One region of the Romboutsia sp. 1001216sp1 genome, then DNA from elsewhere that is predicted to be linked to it. Evidence: riboswitches for the same ligand, from Rfam matches in the RefSeq annotation. Region 1 holds a riboswitch; each other region holds the start of a gene.

Region 1 (7,305 bases):
GACATAGAGGTAGGAAATATTATTGGAGCTAAAGAAAATATATATGAATATGAAAGTATATTTGAAGAAGAAGAGGCAGAGATACTAAATTTAAAAGCAATTATAAAAATGTTAGAAGGAAAGTTCGAAGAATCTGATAAAATGTTTAAAAATTCATATTTATTAGATAGATACAATTATAATGTGGTTTTTAATATAGGGTGCATAAAAGAAATATTAGGACAATATGAAGATGCCACTAAATATTTTGAATTAATAGTAAAAAACTGTGAAGACGAAAACATAGTTCTAGAATCAAAAGAAAAAATTATGATTATAAATTAAAATATACAAAAATTATGTCATAAGAGGAGGCTCAAATTTGAGTAAATATAAATTTGTATTTGACCTAGATTCAACATTAACAAAACAGGAAATACTTCCTGAAATGGCAAAGTATATTGGATGTCATGAAAGTATTAGCAAAATAACAGAAGATACTATGTTAGGTAAGTTGTCTTTTGAAGAAAGTTTTCTAAAACGAATTGAAATATTAAAAGAGATACCTATAAAAAAAGTACGTAATATAGTTAAAAATATAACATTAAATGAAGAATTAATTAAATTTATTTTAGAGAATATAGATAGATGTATTATAATAACTGGTAATCTAGATATCTGGATTTGTGAACTCATGGATATGTTAGGTTTAAATGATATATATTATTCATCAAAGGCTTTAACGGATGGTCAATATATTAAATCAGTTGTAAATGTTATAAAAAAGGAAGATATAATAAAAGAAATAGATGGACCAGTAGTAGCTATTGGAGATGGAAGTAATGACTCAAAAATGATAGAGTATGCTGATATAGGAATTGGATTTGGTGCTGTTAGACCAATAGCTCCGAGTGTATTAAATGTTTGTGACTATGCGTTTTATGAGGAGGAGAAATTATGTCAGTTTCTAAAACGATTATTATAAGTTGCGCAGGAATGGGAACTAGATTAGGTCTAAATACTAATAAATCATTAATTGATATTGATGGAAAACCATTAATAATAAGACAATTAGAATGTTTAGACAAGTTTGATGATATAAGAATTGTTGTAGGATATCAAGCCCAAGAAGTTATTGACGTAGTTTGTTCATATAGAAAAGATATTACTTTTGTGTTTAATCATGATTATACTAATACAAAAACTGCTGCTAGTTTATCACTAGGGAAAAAACATTCTAATGAGATGATTATATCATTAGATGGAGATGTATTATTTAAACCTGAAGACCTCGAAAGATTTATATTAGAAGATGATGAAGAAGCAATAGGTGTTTGTTCTCCATATACTAATGAACCAGTATATATAGATACTGAATTTATAGATGGAACTGAACATGCAGTTAGTTTTTCAAGACAACATGGAAAGTATGAATGGACTGGGTTGTTTAAAATATATGCACATAAACTTAATAGCGGAAATGACCATGTATATAAAATGATAACACCTAATTTACCTTTAAAAGTAGTTCATGTAAATTTAAAGGAAATAGATAATATGAATGAATATAAAAAAGCTTTAGATTGGTATAAAAATGGATACAAATAAAATCGGTTAAATATGAATTTATAATCAAACCTTAACTAGGAGAAATGGGATGACGAAAAAAAATACAAGGGTATATAAAGAAAACATAAATATAAATAAAAAAGTGTAAAACTATTTTGGGATAAAAGAGCAGAAAAGTACACAGAAGATAATCCTTATAAAACTGTAAAATGTAACGATAATGATTCTGAATATGCAAAATTATTAGATGAGTATGAAAAAGAGGTTATAATACCTAAATTAAAAATAGATAAAAATTCTAAAGTTTTAGATATAGGTTGTGGAGTAGGAAGATTAGCAGAAATGATAGTATTAAATAGTAAATACTATTTAGGTACTGATTTTGCAGAAGATTTACTTAATATAGCGAGAAAAAGAATAGGTTGTAATAATAGTTATGATTTTCAAATATGTGATTTTATAAATATATATGATAATGAGGTTGTAAAAAGTAATGCCCCGTTTAATAAAGTAATTTTAGCAGGTCTTATAATGTATATAAATGATGAAGAATTTAACATATGCTTTGAAAATTTACTTAAAGTCTTAGATAAAGAGGCTATGATATATATAGCATCACCAATTGCTACAAAAGAAAGATTAACCCTAGGTGATTTTTACTCTAATGAATTAAATAGTGAATATAATGTTATATATAGAACAATTGATGAATACATAGATGTTTTTAAAGTTCTTATAAATAATGGATTTAAGATTATAGAAAATGAAATGTTTCTAACTGATAAAAAACAATACAAAGAAACTGAGAGACACTATTTTATTTTAAATAGAGGTTAAACAATAAACTTATAACTAAAGTTACAATTTAAATCTTGGATTTATAGAAAGTAGTGTGATTAAAAATGAATGAAAAACAAAGAATAATAGAAATTTTAAAAACCTCAATAGAAGGGATTTCTTATATAATTAAAAATTTAAATACAGACTATGAGTTTATGTCTGAAATTTGTATACAAGCTATTAATACAGTTAAAAATAGCTTTGAAAATGCTAAAAAATGTGACGGTAGACTTTATAATCTATCAAATAGTATATTAGAAAAATTAAAAGATTTAAATAAAACAAAAGATACAGATACACTTTATGATTGCCAAGAAATTATTAATATGATAAATGATATGATAGATATTATAAATAAAAATATTAAGGAAAAATATAATATTGTTTTTATGCCATACAATGCATCTATGTGGAATAGCCTTGAAAGTATTTGGAAAGAAGCTAAAGAAGATGAAAATTGTAATTGTTATGTAGTACCAATTCCATATTATAAGTTAATTTATAATAGAAATGGGAATATGGACGCTATATTTACATATGAAGGTGATATGTTGCCTAAATATGTACCTATTACTGATTATAAAACATTTGATTTAGAAAAAATTAGTCCAGATGTTATATATATACACAATCAATATGATGAATATAATAATGCTACTAGAGTAGATAGCAACTATTTTTCTTATAATTTAAAAAAATATACAGATATGCTAGTATATGTTACTTATGGAATATTAGGTACTTATCCAATTTCATTTTATAAAGATTTTTACTCATTTATAGGAACAAGAGAATTTGATAAAGTTGTTGTACAATCTCATGCATTTGCAGACATTGCAGAATATAGTGGGGTAGCTAGAGAGAAATTATTGCCTCTTGGGTCACCTAAATTTGATGCTTTAGTTAGTAGTCTAAAATCAAATACTACAAATGACTATTATAAAAATAAATTTAAAGGTAAAAAGGTATTTTTATGGACTACAAACTTAATGAAAGTTATAAATGGAAGAGATAAAGTATTAGATGAAGTTGAAGAAGTCTTTAATAAAATTAGAAATGATTTAAACTATGGATTAATATATAGACCTCACCCACTGGAGCTGTCATATGTTAAATCAAGAGCCCCAGAATGCTATAAAAGATATAAAGAGTTATTAAGCTCAGCAAAAAATACAGAAAATATAATTATTGATAATTCACCTAGTTATTACGAAGCTTTTCAAATATCTGATGCACTAATAACAGATAGGTCTTCTGTATTAATTGAATATATGGCTACAGGAAAACCTGTTTTAATATATGACATAGAATTAAACAGAGAATACTATCATGAAAAAGTATTTGATATATTTTCTAATTATATAGTTGGTGAAGATGAAATGACTGTAGATAAATTTATAGATTTAGTAGTCAATAAAAAAGATTACAAAAAAGATAATAGAATTAATGCACTAAATACTGTTCTTTCAAATATTGATGGTAGTTGTGGAGAACAAGTTCACAAACATATAAAGCAGTGTATTGAAAATAATTATTTTTAAAATTTCACAATGATATTAAATACAAAAAGTCATGAATAACTTATTATATTAAGTAACTATTTTTACAAGACTTTTTGTATTTTATTATTAAAAATATTAAGTATTAATTAAAACAGGTATATAATTTTAACTATAAGAGTATTTATAATAATTAATAGTTTTATACATATCCCGATAAGTTCATAAAATAAATCTAAATTAAAAGTAGTTAAATTACTACTAAAGTCTTTAATCATTTTTCAAAATCATGAATTTTTATAATATTATATGAACACAATATTAAATTTTCTTTAAAGAAAGAATAAATTTTAATATTGCAAATGTTATAAAATTTATCTAAGTAAAAACTAACTTTACTATACATTTTGTTAGTATAATAAGCTTTGATTTATTAATAAGGTAGATAAGTATCATAAGAAATTTTATTAATATAATTGAGTGTTAAATCAATATTTATATCAAAAATATCTTTAGGAACTAATATAGATATAAATGTATTTAATTTTCTGGTTTTAATATTTTGAATTTATAAATAAAATTACAGTCATAATTGAAAAAAATAGGAATATTATCTAAATTTATAATATTTATGAATTAATCTGAATAAGGATGTTTAAGTTAAAAATTTTTAGTGATGTAGAATTTATTGTCTAATACATAATTTGTATTATTTTAATAAAAAATATAAAGTTCTAATTATATCAGCCGTATAATATAAAATAAAATTACACTTTGTGATTTAACAAATAAGTTTAAATGTATTTTTAATATTAGTTTGAAAAAAAATAGTAAGAAAATACAAATAAAAACTTGATTAAATGGTAATTATACTATAATATTTAGTGTATGGAAAAAAATGTCGAAAAGTGTAAAAAAAGAACGAAAAACAAAATAGGCAAGCTAGAGAAATCTAGTGACGCAAAACTATAGGAGCTAAAGTAGAAACTATGCTAGCCAGTTGCAAAAAACTGTGTGTTTTTGTTTTCGATATATAAGGTTTATAATTTTGGAGAATTATGAATAATATATAAATTATTTTGATTGTTTGTGTCCAAATTATGCATCTCTATTTATCGACGCTGATATTATATAACTCTCTTTAGAGTTATTTTTTTTTGAAGAAATAATATTTTAATAAATCTAATAATTCAATTATATTATCAAAGTTCATTATGTATCTTACATTTTTTATTATAGGAAAAATTATGTAATAGTATAAATTATATAGAAAAAAATAAGTAAAAGTTTATAATTAAAATGATAAGAAAATTAAATATAAGAAAACGAATAATAAATATATTGATTTAATTTTATATCTAAAATAATCAAATTCTAGCAATGATAGTATGCTATGTAGTATACAAAATTACTCTTTATAGAGTGGTTTTTTGATTTATAAAATTAATGGAGGAGAGTAATATGGAAATCTATAATTTAATGAAAATGGGATTAGATGCTACACATTTAAGGAGTAATGCCATTGCAGAAAATATTGCTAACATAAATACTCCAGGGTATAAAAGAAAGTATGTTAGTTTCGAAGATACTTTAAAGAATAAACTAGAAATTCCTAGTATAAAGTTAAAGGTTGATAAGGAATCTGTGGTCAGAGAAGATGGTAATAACGTTGATATTGAACATGAGAAGGTTAATCAAGCAGCTACGACATTAGAATATAATGCGTTAGTAAGTCTTACAAATATAAAAATCGCTATGACAAAAAGTATAATATCTGGGAGGTAAATAAATGAGTGTTTTTAGTGGTATGAGAATTAGTGCAAGTGGTCTGACAGCAGAACGTATGAGAATGGATATAATATCTTCGAATGTTGCTAATATGCAGACTACAAGAACTAAAAATGGAGGAGCATATAGGAGAAAAGTAGCTAGCTTTGAAGAAAATTATGATGAAAAATTAGGGATGTTAGGTGTTAAAACAAAAAAGATTGAAGAAGATAAATCTCCTCTCAGAAAAATATATGAACCAAATCATCCTGATGCAGACAAAGATGGATATGTAGAATATCCAAATGTAGATTTATTAGCTGAAATGTCAGATCTTATAAGTGCATCGAGAGCTTACGAATCTAATGTAGATACTTTAAATGCTCAAAAAAATATGATATCTAAAGCTTTAGAGATAGGTAGATAGAAAGTAGGTGGTTAAATGACAGGAATAAGCAATATAAATATTAATTCTGATATATTCTCTAATGCTATTAATAATAAGACTACATATAAAGTTAAAGGAAATGAAAAGCCAGACAAGCAATTTGAAGATGTTATAAAGAATGCTATAGGTAAGGTAAATGATAGTATTATAAATTCAAATGAAAAGATAGAAGCGCTTATAAAAGGTGAAGATGTTTCTATGCATGATGTTATGCTATCAGCACAAGAATCTCAAATGTCAGTGCAACTTATGATTGAGATTAGAAATAAGTTATATGATGCTTACCAAGAAATTAATAGAGTGCAATTGTAATTCCTTAATAAGGAGCAGATAGATGAATTTTAAAGAGATAATAGAAAAAATAAAAGATTTTATAAAAACAAGAAAAGAAAAATTTAAGGAAATGAGAAAAGAAAAGAAAATAGCCATTATAGTTGGAGTGATTGCAATTATATTAGCTATAATATTTGGAATTAAGTATAAAAATGATAATAAATATGATGTTCTTTTCTCGGGTTTAGATTCAAATGATGCATCTGTTATAACTAAAGAACTAGAAAAAGAAAAAATTGAAACGAAAATAGAGGGCGATAGTATATATGTACCTAAAGATCAGGTAGATAAGTTAAGACTTGAACTATCTGGAAAAGTTTCAAATGGTTCTAAAGGATTTGAACTTATGGATGAAGGATCATCGTTAGGTCTTACAGATGAAGAATTTGAGGTAAAAAAACAAAGAATGATTCAAGGTGAACTAGAAAAAACTATAAAAACTTTTCCGCAAGTACAAGATGCAAGAGTTCATATAACAGAAGGTGAAGAATCTGTATTTGCTAAAGAGAGCATACCTGGAAAAGCAGCCGTTTATGTAGATTTAAATGTAGGAGAACAATTAAGTCAAGAACAAGTTAAATCTATAATATCTTTAGTATCCGCAAGTACACCAAATATACCGAAACAAAATGTTGAGGTAATCAACCAAAATATGGTCTTATTATCAGAAGGAATATTTGATGAAAATGGAAAATCAAATTCTAGCGATAATTCTAATGGGATTGATATTGCAACTAAGGCAGAAAGAGATCTAGATAAAGGATTAGAAAGAGATATAGTTAGATTACTTGAACCTATATTTGGAGAGGGAAAAGTAAGAGCAACTGTTAATGCTGATTTGAATTTTGACACTAATGAAAAAACTCAAAC
Region 2 (7,305 bases), on a different contig from region 1:
TCCATCTTGTGTTTGGATTTCAAACTCTGTTCCTGGCAACATTTTACTTGGATTGTCTTTATCAACTTCCTTTATTTCTACTTCTCCATTTGTTTTTTCATCTACTACTTTATTATCATTATTATATTTATCTTCTGATTCACTTTGCTTATTATTAGTATCTTTTACAGGCAATTCTTCCCTCTTATTTTCAAAAACTAATTTTATATTTTCTTTTTGATTAGGCTTTATCTCAAAATTTTGTACTTCATTTGTTAATACATATCCTTCTGATGCTTTTGTTTCTACTGCTCTATATTCTCCCGGCTTTAAAGTTGCTCTTGCTATACCGTCTTCTCCAGTTATTATCGTTGTCACCTTTTTCCCATCTTGTGTTTGGATTTCGAACTCTGTCCCTGGTAACACCTTACTTGTATCATCTTTATCTACTTTCTTTATTTCTACTTCTCCACTTGATTTATTCTCTGATTCATTTAACTTATTGTTAATTTTTTCAGTAGGAATTTCTTGCTTCTCATTTTCAAATACTAATTTTGCATCTTCCTTTTGATTAAACTTTATTTCGAAGTTTTGTACTTCATTTGTTAATATATATCCTTTGGATGCTTTTGTTTCTACTGCTTTATACTTTCCTGGCTTTAGACTTGCTCTTGCTATTCCGTCCTTTCCAGTTATTATCGTTGTTACCTTTTGCCCATCTTGTGTTTGTATTTCAAACTCTGTTCCTGGTAACACTTTACTTGTATTATCTTTATCTACTTTCTTTATTTCTACTTCTCCATTTGTTTTCTCATTTGTTATAGTTCCTATATTTTTAACAGTTCCTATATCACTTTTTTCTATAGTAAACTTTATGTCTTTTCCATCTACTGAATATCCCTCTGGAGCTTTTACTTCTTGTAAATAATATGTTCCTACATTATCTACATCTGATTTAATTAATCCATTCTCATCACTAGTTAATTTTCCTATAACTTTCTTATTAGAATCTTTTAGATTAAATATAGCTCCACTAAGCTTACTTTCCTTATTTTCACTATCAACTTTAATAGCTTCAAAAGCATATCCCTTTTTAGTTTCAACTTTATTACTTGGATTACCATTTATTTTAGCTATATTTGATACAGTTGTTCCATCTTTTACATTGCTAAAATCAGTATATATTTTTACTTCTAAATTTTCTTTGTAATTTATTTGTCCCTTATCATTGATAATATTGACTGTATTATTTGCTTTATCTATTTTACTAGAAAAAGCATCTGGAACTTCAACTTTTACGATCTTTACGTTCGGATCTAATTTATCTACTAAATCTATATATCCCTTTTGGAATACACCAAAACTCTCAAAGTTTATAGAATATACAACACTTTGGTCATCATCTTTTTCTAATTTAGTCTTATCAACAGATTTGTGAGCATTTATAGCTCCTGCATTGTATTCATATTTAACCGTATCATCAACACTATTTCTAGTTCCATTGTATGATAACTTTGCAGTATTTGAGTATGAATCTTCAACATTTGTAATCTTCATGTCGTAACAAACAATATAGTAATCATCTACGTTTCCAAAATTTATAGTTAAATTTCCATTATTAGTGTTTATTTTATCTTTAAATTGATCTGTTACCCACTCAAAGCTTTCATCTTTATTGTATTTACCTATACTTATACTGTCCTTTAAAAGTTCCATTCCTTTAGGTGTAAAGTCATTTAAAGTTACATTTTTAAGATTTGACCTATTTTCATTAATATCTATTCTATATCTTACATTTTCGTTCATAGATGCTACATTTTTACCTTCTGAATTTTTAGCAGAGGTATAACTATACTTACTTATAACATCTTTTGCTTCATTTTTTTGTTTTAATATAACAGTACTATTTAACTTACCATCGCTTTTATTAAATACTGCTGTATTCTTATAAGAACTCAAATTTTGAGTAATCTTTGTCTTATAAGTTACAATATATTTATCTTTAATATTTCCAAAGTTTATACTAAGCCTATTAGATGATTTGCTTATATTTAAGCTATCTGTGACATCTGTTTCTGCGCTATCTCTTTCTATTTTAATTACATTTACAGAACTTGGTATAAGCTCCATTCCTTCAGGCATATTATCTGTTAATACTGCATTTGATATATTTGAAAATTTCTCATTAACATATACTCTATATTGTTGAGTTTTTCCTAGTACTGGATAATATATATTTCCTACCGTATTTCCATCTGAATCTACATGGTCATAATTATTTATAGTTTTAAGAATCTGTCTATCTATTATAGGCTCTGTTTCATTAGATGGTTTTATAGCTATTTCTATGCTAGTAACTGGTTTTCCATCAACCCATACCTCTATCTTCTGATTATCTACTTCTTCCGTTTTATCTGCATATGCTGATACATTAACATATCCTCCTATTGCATCATAAACATCATCCCCAAAAGTTGCTACTACTTTATTACCTTCCATTTGTACACTTTTAAAATGCTCTGGGGGGAATTTAAAGCTAAATCTTTCAAGCCAACTAGGCATTTCAAATTCTATAGTATCACCTGGTTTTATACTCCCTGGACCATATTTAGCCTTATACTCTAGTTTAAAATTCAATTTTTCTCCAGGCTCAATCTCTTTTTTATCACATGTTATAGATACTTCTATTGTATCCCCTTGATTATCTGTCTTAACTTCTTCAGCATACGCAAAATGTGTATTAATTAACACATTTATAACCATTAGTACTGACGTAAGTATCGATATTATTTTTTTTCCTAACTTGTATTTATTTTTCAATAAATTTCACCACCCTTTTTAAATCTTTTTATTTTAAAATAAAAAAGACTATTCAAGATAATGATGATTTATTATCTGAATAGTCGGTTGCACTATTAACTCCATATACCTCAAGTGCCCATATACAAGGTATACTTCTTCATTCCTATTTTTAGCTTATATGTATTTATGCCCTTTTAATAATTTTGCTTTGTGTGCATTTATGCTATATAAAATTGTTAGCTTTCATTTGATTTTCATTAATGTCTTATCAATAAACTTTTATTTTAAAATAAAAAAGACTATTCAAGATAATAATGATTTATTATCTGAATAGTCGGTTGCACTATTAACTCCATATACCTCAAGTGCCCATATACAAGGTATACTTCTTCATTCCTATTTTTAGCTTATATGTATTTATGTCCTTTTAATTATTTTAATTTGTTCGCATTTATGCTATATAAAATTGTTAGCTTTCATTTAATTTTCATTAATGTCTTATCAATAAACTTGTATCTTAAAATAAAAAAGACTATTCGAATAATATTTAAATATTATCTGAATAGTCGGTTGCACTATTAACTCCATATACCTCAAGTGCCCATATACAAGGTATACTTCTTCGCTCCTAATTTTAACTTTTGAATATAATTATATAATCTCAGTGATTTATTATACCCTTTAATTTAGTTAAAGTCAATTTTAGATTTTTTTATAGTAAATTTTAACTTATTTTTTATCTATATTTATCAAGTTCTCTTAAACATGCCACTGTAATTTCATCTTGTGGATCTAATTCATAAGCTCTTTCTATATAATATATAGCATCATCTATATCACCTTTGTTTAGATATGCCATCCCTAAATTGCATAATATTTCTGGATCTTCTTTTATTTTAGCTGCTTGTTCAAAGTGTTCTATAGCTTTATCTATATTGAACATACTAGCTTCACAAAGGCCTAGTTCAACCATTGTATCTACTTGATGTGGTTTAGTTATAAGTATTTTTTCAAAATATTTCTTAGCTTCTTCAAATTCACCCATATTTTTATAAGCTAATCCTATCATAAATAATAAGTTCCACCAATCAGGATGATCTTGTTCAAGAGGTAATAATTTTTCTAGTCCTTCTTCACATTTTCCTTGGAATACTAAATTATAACCTTCTTCATATTGAACTTTAAAGTCCATCTTTCCTATATTTTCTTGAACCTCTGCCATTAAGTCTGCATCTAACCCTAATTTTTGTGCTTCTTCCCATATAACTCTAGCCTTTAAATATTGACCTTGATTGTAGTAATGGTATCCTAAATGATAGTAAGCTAAAGCAAAGTTTTCATCTAATTGTATAACCATTTCCAACTTTTCTAAGGCTTCTAATAAAAACTTATTCATAGCTTCTTTGTCCATATCTTTTTGATACTGCTTTGCTAGTTCCTGGCAAACTATTGAATAATGATATAATCCATCTATGTCATTTGGATACATACTTATCATAGCTTTTAAGTATATTAACGAATCAGTTATCTCACCAATATCAAAGTATTTTTTAGACATATAGCCCATATATTCTTTTATATTTATATTTACTTTTTTGCTAAAAGCATCTAAAAATTTTCTGTATTCTTCATTATACTTAAATTGGCTATCAATACCCATTATATATATCATAGCATCTGCTATAGACATTGTATTTATCTTATCTTGTGCTGTCTTTTCTTTTATTCCTTTAACTAATACCTCATTTTTTATAGGTACATCTAATCCACCCTTAGGTATAGTGTAACCTTCTAAGTTAAATTCTCCACCATGTTTTATAGTTATAAAAGATAATTCTTCTGTTTTCTTTAATAAATACTTTTCTATTTTAAACTTCATTTTTTCCTCCTTTGTAACTTCACATAATAATTTTTAATCTATTAATGTTTATACCCATTAAAAATTTATGTGATATGTTTTCATAATATATAATACCAATATGTAATAATTAGCATTTAATATTATATGTTAACACTATATGACTTTGACTTTTCAAAAACTTTGTTATCATCATCATAGACAAATAAAATTATATTTTTTATCTCTTTTATATCAGCATGTATATCTTCTTTTAACTTTAATATATCGAATCTAAATGGTTCAAAATGAACATATTTTATTATATGCTTAGCTGGTTTATTTTCAAACTGTGGTATATATTTTAATATGTTATCTTCATTTTGTAAGAACATATGACATCTATTTTTAAAATCTTCTACATCTTCTTTATTGAATATTTGAGGTAAATTTGAAGTTTTACCTAATGATATATAATCATACTTTAATATATCATTAAATAATTCATTTTTATCATTTATCTTATCGTTGTAGAAATCTAATAATATTTTATATAATTGATTCTTACCTTGTGCTACATCAAAATACCCATTTTCATCAAAGTAAGTTGCAAATTCTTCAAAGAATTTAAATGGACTTTGCTCATAATAATTATGTATTATGTATCTCATTGACAATACAAAGTTTTTAGAGTTATAGTATCTTTCTAGTATTTCTTCTATATCTTTTAACTTTATCATTTCGCTATAACTTATATAATCATTATATAATACTTCATATGGTGTATAATCTTTGTATCTATATCCATGTTCTTTTGCAGTATTTCTTATACCAGTTCCTTTTATCATCTTTAAGAACCCTAATTGTATATGCTCTATACCTAAATTAAATACATCATTAAATGAATTTTCAAAGCTTGCATAATCTTCATATGGAAGTCCCGCTATTAAATCTAAATGTTGATGTATATTTCTATACGATGCTACTTTTTTAACTGCATAAGATAATTTTTCAAAATCATCTCTTCTTCCAACTGCATCAAGAGTTTTCTGGTTTGTACTTTGTACTCCTATTTCAAATTGGAATAACCCTTCTTTGCAATCTTTTAAGAAGTTTAATGTTTCCTCATCTAATAAGTGTGCTGTGACTTCAAAATGATATGTTGTATAACCATTGTCATTTTCCATAAGGAAATTCATTATTTCTTGTGCAAACTTCTTGTTAGCATTGAAAGTTCTGTCTATAAACTTTATTTGAGATACCCTTGCATCTATTAATGCCTTTAAATCTTTTTTTACTCTATCTATACTAAAATATCTTAATCCTTCAAGTGTTGAAGATAAGCAGTATTGGCAATTAAAAGGACACCCTCTAGATGTTTCATAGTAAACAATTCTATTTTCATATTCTGCTGGATTTAAATGATCATAAGGACTAGGTATTTCATCTAGATTTTGTAATAATTCCTTAGGTTTAGTTACAACTATCTCATCGTTATTTCTATAAACTATACCTTCTACATCATCTAAAGATTTTTGTCCTTTTAGATACATTACCAAATCTCTAAAAACTAATTCTCCCTCTCCATAAAGTATATAGTCTACAAATGAGTGCTTTTCCATAAAGCTTTCGCTATCATAAGTTACCTCTGGCCCACCTAGAGCTATCTTTATACTTGGCTTTACTTTCTTTATATTATGGCATAATCTAACTATATCGTTTACGTTCCATATATAAGTTGAAAATAGTATTACATCATAATCATGTTTGTGTATATCTTTTAATATATAATCTAAATCATTATTTATTGTATATTCTTTTAAATCTACTTCTACTAAGTCTTTTACAAACTCCTTTAAATATCTTATTGCTAAATTTGTATGTATAAATTTTGAATTTAACGTTGTTAATAAAATTTTCAATTATTTCACCTCTTTTTTCATTTATGCTATGATTTTCTGTACATTTTAGGTTAAAATACTATATGTAGTATATTATCATTTTTTTCTTTAATAGAAGGTTTTTTAAACCTTTTTGTAGAATAATAGTATCATAATTATATCTAATTTAGAAAGGAAGTTTTTTATGGAATTAATCGATCAAGTATCTATCAATGCCTTATCAAAAAGGGACTTATTGCTTATTATAAAAGCCTTAGAGTATACAAATGAAAATACTGGACTTAATGAATTTATAGATTTAAGAAACAGTATAATAAAAGAACTATGCTTTTTAACTGATACTAGCGAAGAAGATTTTGTTAATTACCTAGAAAATACTAACTAAGATTTTTTAAATTTAAGATTATATATTCCTGATTTAGCTTTGACTCCTATCTCAAGAATATCATTTTTAAAATCTTTTTTTATAATTTCAATTTGATTAAATATCGGATCTATAGTAATTTCCCCTACTTCTAATTTAATTAGGGATCTTGGATCTACACGATTATTATAAATCTTTTTGTTAATTATATATTTTCTTAGTTTAATTACATATTCAGCCATTGATAAGGTGAAGTCTATATTGTTTATATTTAAATTCTCTTCGAAGTTTAGTATAGATAGTATAGATTTTTTTATACTTAATATTCCATTATCACTTATTTTCCTATCTTCAATATATATATCATACAATACATTTAACATATTTATTAATACTTTATCTTCTTCGTATTCATATACTTT
Region 3 (7,305 bases), on a different contig from region 1:
AACTTTCGCACTATATATACTATTTACTTGGATTTTTGCTTCTTTTGGTTATTTAATGTCATTTTAAACAATTTTAATTATAATAATACAATCAGGGGGATTTTTTATGTTTAGTGAATGTAAGTTTCTTAAATTTGAAGGTGAAAAACCTACTACTAAAGACTTTGATAAGATAATAGAAGTTGCTAGCGTTGTTTTTTCTAGTGATAACTTTAGTGATGAAGAAAAGAAAGACCTTTATATGAAAGTTAGTCTTATGTATGAAATGTATAGATAAAAGCCAGGCATGTGCCTGGCTTTTACTTATATTATTTAATTATACATTTTAACTTTAAAAATATACATTTTTTATATTTTTATCACTTGACCAAGTACACATTTTTTCATCTAATTTATCTTCTTGAGTTATCACTATAGGCTGTTTTTTATTCCCTGCTACTGGTACTATTGATAGTAGATCGTCTTCATCATATACATTTCCTATATATATTTCTTCTATATTATTTTCATCATGTATCTTTTGATCTATTATATATGAAGTTTCATATATACTATTTTCGCCTATTATATCAATTTTTATATTTGGTATTATTAATTTTATTTCATCTACTACTTTTTGTGATATTGTATGATCTTTACCTATTAGGATTATATTTTTAGAATTTCATTTTTTATTTATATTGATATGTTGTCTTTATTGATAAGCATCATTGGTGCGTTATATATTGTGGCTAATGGTGTTGCTATGATTGCATCTACTGTTGATTTTTCGTTTATTAATATTATTGTATCTATTTTTTCTTGTTGGATTTCTTGGCTTATTTTTATTGATGTGTTGTATATGTCTTTATCAGTGAATTATTTTATGTTTATAGCGTTTGATTTTGTAGTCATTAATATTATAATATTAATGTTATAAGCCCTTGTACTTTTTTTAATTTTTATCACCTCCATTAATAATAAATATATATATATATATATATTTATTATTAATAATCAAAACACAATTTATGCTATTGTACCTGCCAATATTCTTTCTTTGTAAGTTACATTCATATGTTTTTATATTAAAATATTTCAATCTTAGTCTACTATATGGCATACATTATATTTTGTAAAAAACTGTACATATTATATATAAAAATAGCTACTACGAATTTTACCTCGTAATAGCTATTATATTTATCTTAAAAATTCAATAATAATACCATTAATATCATATCCAACTTTATATAACTTGACCTTAAGTTCAATACCAATTAGTGCATCCTCTTTCTTATAACTAATTCAACTACTCGCCTTTAATAAAAAAATCCTTGTCACTTAGCAAGCCAACTCTTTGTCCCTGAAGTATAATATAATATCCTTTCTATTTCTAAATTTCATTTTAGAAAGTATACTGCTTATATGCTTTTTAACAGTATACTCTGTTATAAATAATTCTTGTGCTATTTCTCTATTGCTATATCCTTTACTAACAGCGTATAATACTTCTTTTTCTCTCTCTGTTAATAATTCTATATCTGAGTTGTTGCCGCCCAATACATTTGCTAAAAGATCGCTATCATAAAATTTTTTTCCTTTTCTTATACTATTTATCTTATATATAAAATCTTCTTTATTATCTATATTAAGTATATACCCATCTACACCATTTTTTATAGCTTTCTCGCATATAGTCTCATTCTTAGCAAAGTCTAGTACTATAAGTTTTTTATTTTCTATATCTTTTGTAATTTTATCTAGAAATTTTACTTGGCTTTCTTTAATATCTAACACTATATAATTTATATCTATTAGCTTTTTTCTATCTATATCGTTTATACTATTTGTTACTATGTTTTTAGTATGGTAAATAGACCTAAATAAATTATCTAATGATTCTCTAACCATAAAAGATTCTGAGACTATTAATGTACCCATATTTATATTCCTCCCATAAAATAATTTAGAAATAAAAAAACCAGCTATATATAAATTAAAATAGCCGGTTGCACTACTAGCTCCATATATTCCAAGTGCCCATATACAGAATATACTTCAAAGCTTCTTTATTTTGTTTTTTTAATTAATTTAATAATAATATATTTATATATAAATATTATCACAAATTAAATTTTTTTGTACAAAATCTCTTCTCCATTTTATAGTATAAATTCCTATATTATTTCATAAAAATACATTTTATATTATTTATATATATAAATCGTCATTTTTAACTTAAATTATTTATATATATTATTATATCTTGCCTATTTCTTAAATTTAACTTATATAAAATATTAGTTATATGTTTTTTTACTGTATACTCTGTAACCCCTAACCTAGATGCTATTTCTCTATTACTTAGTCCTTTTGCTATTTCATCTATAACCTCATTTTCTCTTATAGTTATATCGTTGTTACAATTAAATTCCTTTTTATTCATTGCCTTTTGAACTACAAAAGGATCATAAAAATTCCCACCAGACATTATCTTATTTATTATGTATCCGAAATCTTCCTTATCCTCTATATCAGTAATATATGCATCAGCTCCATTTCTTATAGATTTTATACATATCTCTTCATCTTTATATAGATTATAAATTATTACTTTTATTCTTTTATTATTTTCTTTTATATTGCTTATAATATTTAAATCAAAATTGCACTTTTCCCTTATATCTATAATAGCCATGCCATACATACCTATATCTTTACTTAAATTTTTAACATCTTTTTCCTTTTTTATATTTATATTTTTAAACTTTTCTTTAAATAAAGTTGATAATGCTTCTTTTAATATAAACGATTCTGAAATTATTAGTATATTCATATTCTTCCCCCCCTTTTTCTACTACATTATTCCACCCAATAGTTTTTTACTAGACCATGGTATATTATACCTAACGTACCAAAAAAAATTACTCTATATATCCATTCACTACTAACCTATGAGTACCAACATATTTAGGAGTACAAGTAATAAGTGTTATCATTTTTTTATTTTCATCTGAATCTAAAACCTCCACCTTATCTGGTGTTACAACTTCCTTACTATCTACTATGTAAGTATATTTTTCATCTAATGTGTGTACTACTATATTGTCACCTTTTTGTAATTCATCTAGATTGCTAAAAAACTTATTTGATGTGTAGTTTCTATGACCTGCCACTGCAAAGTTTCCGTACTGTCCTGGCATTTGAGTTTGATCAAAATGACCTACAGAATAATCTAATGTTTTTTGATCAGTTCCTTCCTTTACTGCAACTTTCAAATCTATCTTTGGTATTTCAAGAATAGCTATAACGTCTTGATTATTATTTATGGTCTTTTCCTTGCCTTTTTCTATTTGTTTACTTTCACTATTCTTATTATTTTGGATATTTTTTTCAAACTCCTTAACTAAATCATTATTATTTTTTTCAACATTGTAGTTTGTATATGCAGTTAATAAAATTATGCCTGCACCGATAACAATTAAAGATTTCCCTATAATTTTTTTCATAGTTTCACCTTTTAATCTCTATTTATAATTATTATAAATAATGCTAATAAAAACATCTCTGCAGCTATAACCATTGGATTTGATAAAAATTGAGCAACATATCCCATCTTAGGTATACTAAATTTAACTTCCCCAATTACATTATCTTTTTTAATAATATCTGGATCATAAACATCATTGTTATCTCCTTTTGTTTTGTATCCCTCATTAGTTATCTCCATAACTCTATGAGTAACAATTTCTCCATTATCTACAAATGTTATAATATCCTCTTTTTCTATATCAACTTTATTTTTATTTATTGTAACCACTAAGTCCCCTGGATAAAACTCTGGTTCCATACTTCCTGATAATACAGTATAGGTTCTAAATCCAATTAGATTAAACATCTTATCACTTCTTGATGTTAAAGCATTTAAAAGCATTATTATTGCAAATACCATAAAAAAGTAATATAAGAATTTTCCTATCTTAGGCTTTATATCTTGTTGTGTTTTTTCAATTTCCATAATTGTCCCCCTTATTTAAAGGAAGAAGAGAATCTCTTCTTCCTTTTTAATTTAAATTCTATTCTACAACAGGCTCTTCACTAGGAGCTTCGACCACTGATGGTTCTGGAGTTTCTGGTTGTGGTATTTCTTCTGGTTTATTCTCTGGTTCTTCCTCTGGTTTAGTTTCTGGCTCTACTGTTGATTCTGGAGTTTCTGGTGATTCTGGAACTCCTTCAGATGGCGGCAATTCCTCACTTGGTGGTACTTCTGGCGTTTCTTCACCTGGTGGCATCTCTTCACTCGGTGGTATTTCACTTGGTGGCACTTCTTCTGAAATTTCTGTTTTTGAGCCAAGCTTAGTCCAATGAGCTGTTAATTTGTCATTCTTATTCTTAGTAATTTCTATTTTATAACGAACTCTTATTAAATTATTATTCTTATCACGTATTCTTAGTTCTAAGATAAGCCAATCATCTCCACCTTCCTTAGTACTAATATTTTCTCTATTTATTTTTTTATCAAAATCTATATTTATTCCATTACCTTCAATTTCAGACTCTTCTGGTTTATTACTGAACTCCCCACTTCCTTGTTCAAAGTTAACACTTTCTACAGTTCCTTGATTTATAATTGATGTGCTTAACTGTATATACAAATCTTCTCTTTCATCGTGAACCCAAGCATTAGTTTCAAATTCACAGCCGCCTTCTGGTTTTGGGTCTACCAATTGGCCTATACTAACACTATTGCCCTTTATATCACTTGCAGTAAAATAACTATGACCAATATATCCACCTGTAAAAAAAACTGCCATGCTCATCCCTACCATAACAAATTTGCTTCTTATATGCATTATTCAACACCTCCTGCATCGATTTGTATAGCATTTATAGTAGTGTTAAAGTCTGCACTTTTTCCTTCTAATGTTTTCTTAACATCATCTGTTATATCACTTCTTATGCCAACAGTGACTGAAACATTAATAGACTCTCCTGGATCAACTTCAACTTTATTTCCATTATTATCAACAATATATGCACTTTGTAATGATAAAAGATCTTTTAATGTAGATACACTATATCCCTGTGGCTTCACACTTTTTCCACCATATGTCATTTTTAAATTACAACTTAATAAATCTAAATCTATTCCACCTGAATTACCTGAAAAATCTATCTCTACATTTTGTTTCAAATCCCCTTTATTTATAATAGAAAAACTTTTAGTATCACTTAATTTATCTTTATTCAGACTAATATCTATTCCATTTGATAAACTAGTGTCAAGTTTCCCCATAGTTATAACCAAGTCATTTTTAGCACTTACTTTGTCACTAAAGTATGAATAACTTCCAAAAGCTCCAACACTTCCTATACTTAGCATAAGTACAGCCCCACTAAGAGTTGCTTTTAATTTGTATTTTTTTGATTTCTTAGCTTTTTTTAATCTACTCATCTATATCATCTCCTTTGTTAGAAGATTTTCTATCTAAGACTATTCCAAGTCCTAATACACCTGCTCCAAGTGCTGTAAGGCTTGTTGCATTTACTATACTTCCGGTTTGAGGTAATTTGCCTCCTAATCCTCCAACATTACTTCCATTATTTCCATTGCCTGGTTTGTTTGGTTTCCCTGGATCTACCGACGATTCTGGATCTATCGGTAGATTTGGATTATCCGGGTCTACTGGTGATTCTGGATCTATTGGTGGATTTGGATTTTCTGGATCTACTGGTGGCTCTGGATCTATTGGTGGATTTGGATTTTCTGGGTCCACTGGTGGCTCTGGATCTATTGGTGGATTTGGATTTTCTGGATCCACTGGTGGCTCTGGGTCTACCGGTGGATTTGGATTACCTGGATCCACTGGTGGCTCTGGGTTTGTACCACCACCTCCACCACCTCCACCACCTCCGCCGGAGCTTAAGTTATATACAACACCTAGGCTAAATATTTTTAATAAGCCTTGAGCGTCATTATTCATTTCTTCATCCATATCTATAGTTAGTATAAATTCTTTTTCTCTATTACCATTTATGCTTACACTTTTATCTAAACTAACTCCATTATCTTTTCCCAATATATCCTTAAGTTTTACACTAACTTGATTTTCTTCATTTCCTGCTTCTTTTATAGTTATAGTTGTATATTTTGCCATCTCTTCAAAAGCTTTACCTAAATCAAGGCCATTTTCTCTTGATTTTTCAATTATATATATTTTTCTAACTGTCATTTTTTTATTTGTATTATTTTTTATGACAAACCTCATAGTTTCTGATGATCCTGGTTTGTATAACCCCGTCGGTTGTTCATATATCTGTATAGTTGCATCTTTGTTGGACTTAGTATTCGCAAAAGTTGGTGCAGTAAATGTTATACACATAATTGAACAAAGCGCTAGGGATTTTAAAGCTCTCTTTATACTTTTCATATAATCCCTCTTTCTAAAAAAGGCATTCTTTTAAATAAGAATGCCTTTTTAATTATTGCAATTTATATTATTTTTTTGCACCTTCTTGTGTAGCATCTATAACATATTTGCTTATATCTTTGTCAAAATTAAAGTTTATGTACTCTTCTTTTTCTTCTCTATTGTATTCATTATCTTGCTCTGGAGTTCTAGAGTTCACTTGAACTTCTATTCTTAAAGTAGCTTTCTTATCTGCGTTTTCGTATTGTATAGAATCATTATTATTTAATTCTTTTAATACCTCATCTCTATTATCTTTTATAGTTATAAATCCATTTGCTATAACACTTTCTAATTCTGATCCTTTAACAGGTTCTCCACCTGTCAATTCTAGATCAGTGTTTATATCTGAATAATTAGATATCGTTACTTCTTTTACAAATTTATCACCTGGTTTTACATTGCCGATAAATTGATTTATAGGCCCCTTTGTACCCATAGCTTCTTTATCACCATGAATTGTACTTTCATATATCCATTCTCCCTCTTCTACTTCTAAATCTAATTTACCCATAGATATTACTAAGTTATTGCTTGCTTCTACCTTATCTGTAAAATAAGCTTTAGTTCCTAAAAAAGTTCCTCCAACTAATAATGCTCCTGCCATCATAAATGCAATAGTTTTATTCTTTCTCATAATATAATTCCCCCCAATAAACTTTATCGTGCTAATCCGTACCGATTATCACAATAATAATGATACTGTACTACTATAAAAAAATATATTGCTCTTAAGAGCCAAATTTTATTACACCTTTGCTATTACCTTTTGGTGTAATTAACATTACTTCTTTTTACTATACCAATAGGTACACTATGGTATACTTAAGTATAGCTTTAATAATATTTCTAA

What was found. A riboswitch is a leader RNA that binds a small molecule or an ion and turns the genes downstream of it on or off. The one in region 1 is predicted to bind cyclic di-GMP.
Region 2: linked by a shared signal. The riboswitch ahead of ABHC41_RS07700 (SpaA isopeptide-forming pilin-related protein) and the one ahead of ABHC41_RS01865 (flagellar basal body protein) in region 1 are both predicted to bind cyclic di-GMP.
Region 3: linked by a shared signal. The riboswitch ahead of ABHC41_RS06600 (response regulator transcription factor) and the one ahead of ABHC41_RS01865 (flagellar basal body protein) in region 1 are both predicted to bind cyclic di-GMP.

What each region holds. Positions count from the first base shown of each region.
Region 1 covers NZ_JBDPHA010000001.1:361,633-368,937, reverse strand. The annotation lists gene ABHC41_RS01890 (glycosyltransferase) at 1-324, shown strand, start outside; gene ABHC41_RS01885 (HAD-IB family phosphatase) at 362-964, shown strand; gene ABHC41_RS01880 (NTP transferase domain-containing protein) at 937-1,587, shown strand; gene ABHC41_RS01875 (class I SAM-dependent methyltransferase) at 1,816-2,385, shown strand; gene ABHC41_RS01870 (CDP-glycerol glycerophosphotransferase family protein) at 2,451-3,929, shown strand; cyclic di-GMP riboswitch class I at 4,814-4,895, shown strand; gene ABHC41_RS01865 (flagellar basal body protein) at 5,349-5,672, shown strand; gene flgC (flagellar basal body rod protein FlgC) at 5,677-6,081, shown strand; gene fliE (flagellar hook-basal body complex protein FliE) at 6,097-6,414, shown strand; gene fliF (flagellar basal-body MS-ring/collar protein FliF) at 6,437-7,305, shown strand, end outside.
Region 2 covers NZ_JBDPHA010000006.1:87,377-94,681, forward strand. The annotation lists gene ABHC41_RS07700 (SpaA isopeptide-forming pilin-related protein) at 1-2,799, opposite strand, end outside; cyclic di-GMP riboswitch class II at 2,874-2,955, opposite strand; cyclic di-GMP riboswitch class II at 3,107-3,188, opposite strand; cyclic di-GMP riboswitch class II at 3,338-3,420, opposite strand; gene ABHC41_RS07705 (tetratricopeptide repeat protein) at 3,518-4,660, opposite strand; gene ABHC41_RS07710 (B12-binding domain-containing radical SAM protein) at 4,783-6,540, opposite strand; gene ABHC41_RS07715 (hypothetical protein) at 6,704-6,904, shown strand; gene ABHC41_RS07720 (hypothetical protein) at 6,901-7,305, opposite strand, start outside.
Region 3 covers NZ_JBDPHA010000005.1:29,759-37,063, reverse strand. The annotation lists gene ABHC41_RS06605 (hypothetical protein) at 107-277, shown strand; gene ABHC41_RS06600 (response regulator transcription factor) at 1,324-1,923, opposite strand; cyclic di-GMP riboswitch class II at 1,977-2,060, opposite strand; gene ABHC41_RS06595 (response regulator transcription factor) at 2,216-2,818, opposite strand; gene ABHC41_RS06590 (class D sortase) at 2,907-3,491, opposite strand; gene ABHC41_RS06585 (signal peptidase I) at 3,503-4,000, opposite strand; gene ABHC41_RS06580 (hypothetical protein) at 4,059-4,835, opposite strand; gene ABHC41_RS06575 (hypothetical protein) at 4,835-5,437, opposite strand; gene ABHC41_RS06570 (LPXTG cell wall anchor domain-containing protein) at 5,430-6,413, opposite strand; gene ABHC41_RS06565 (hypothetical protein) at 6,481-7,089, opposite strand.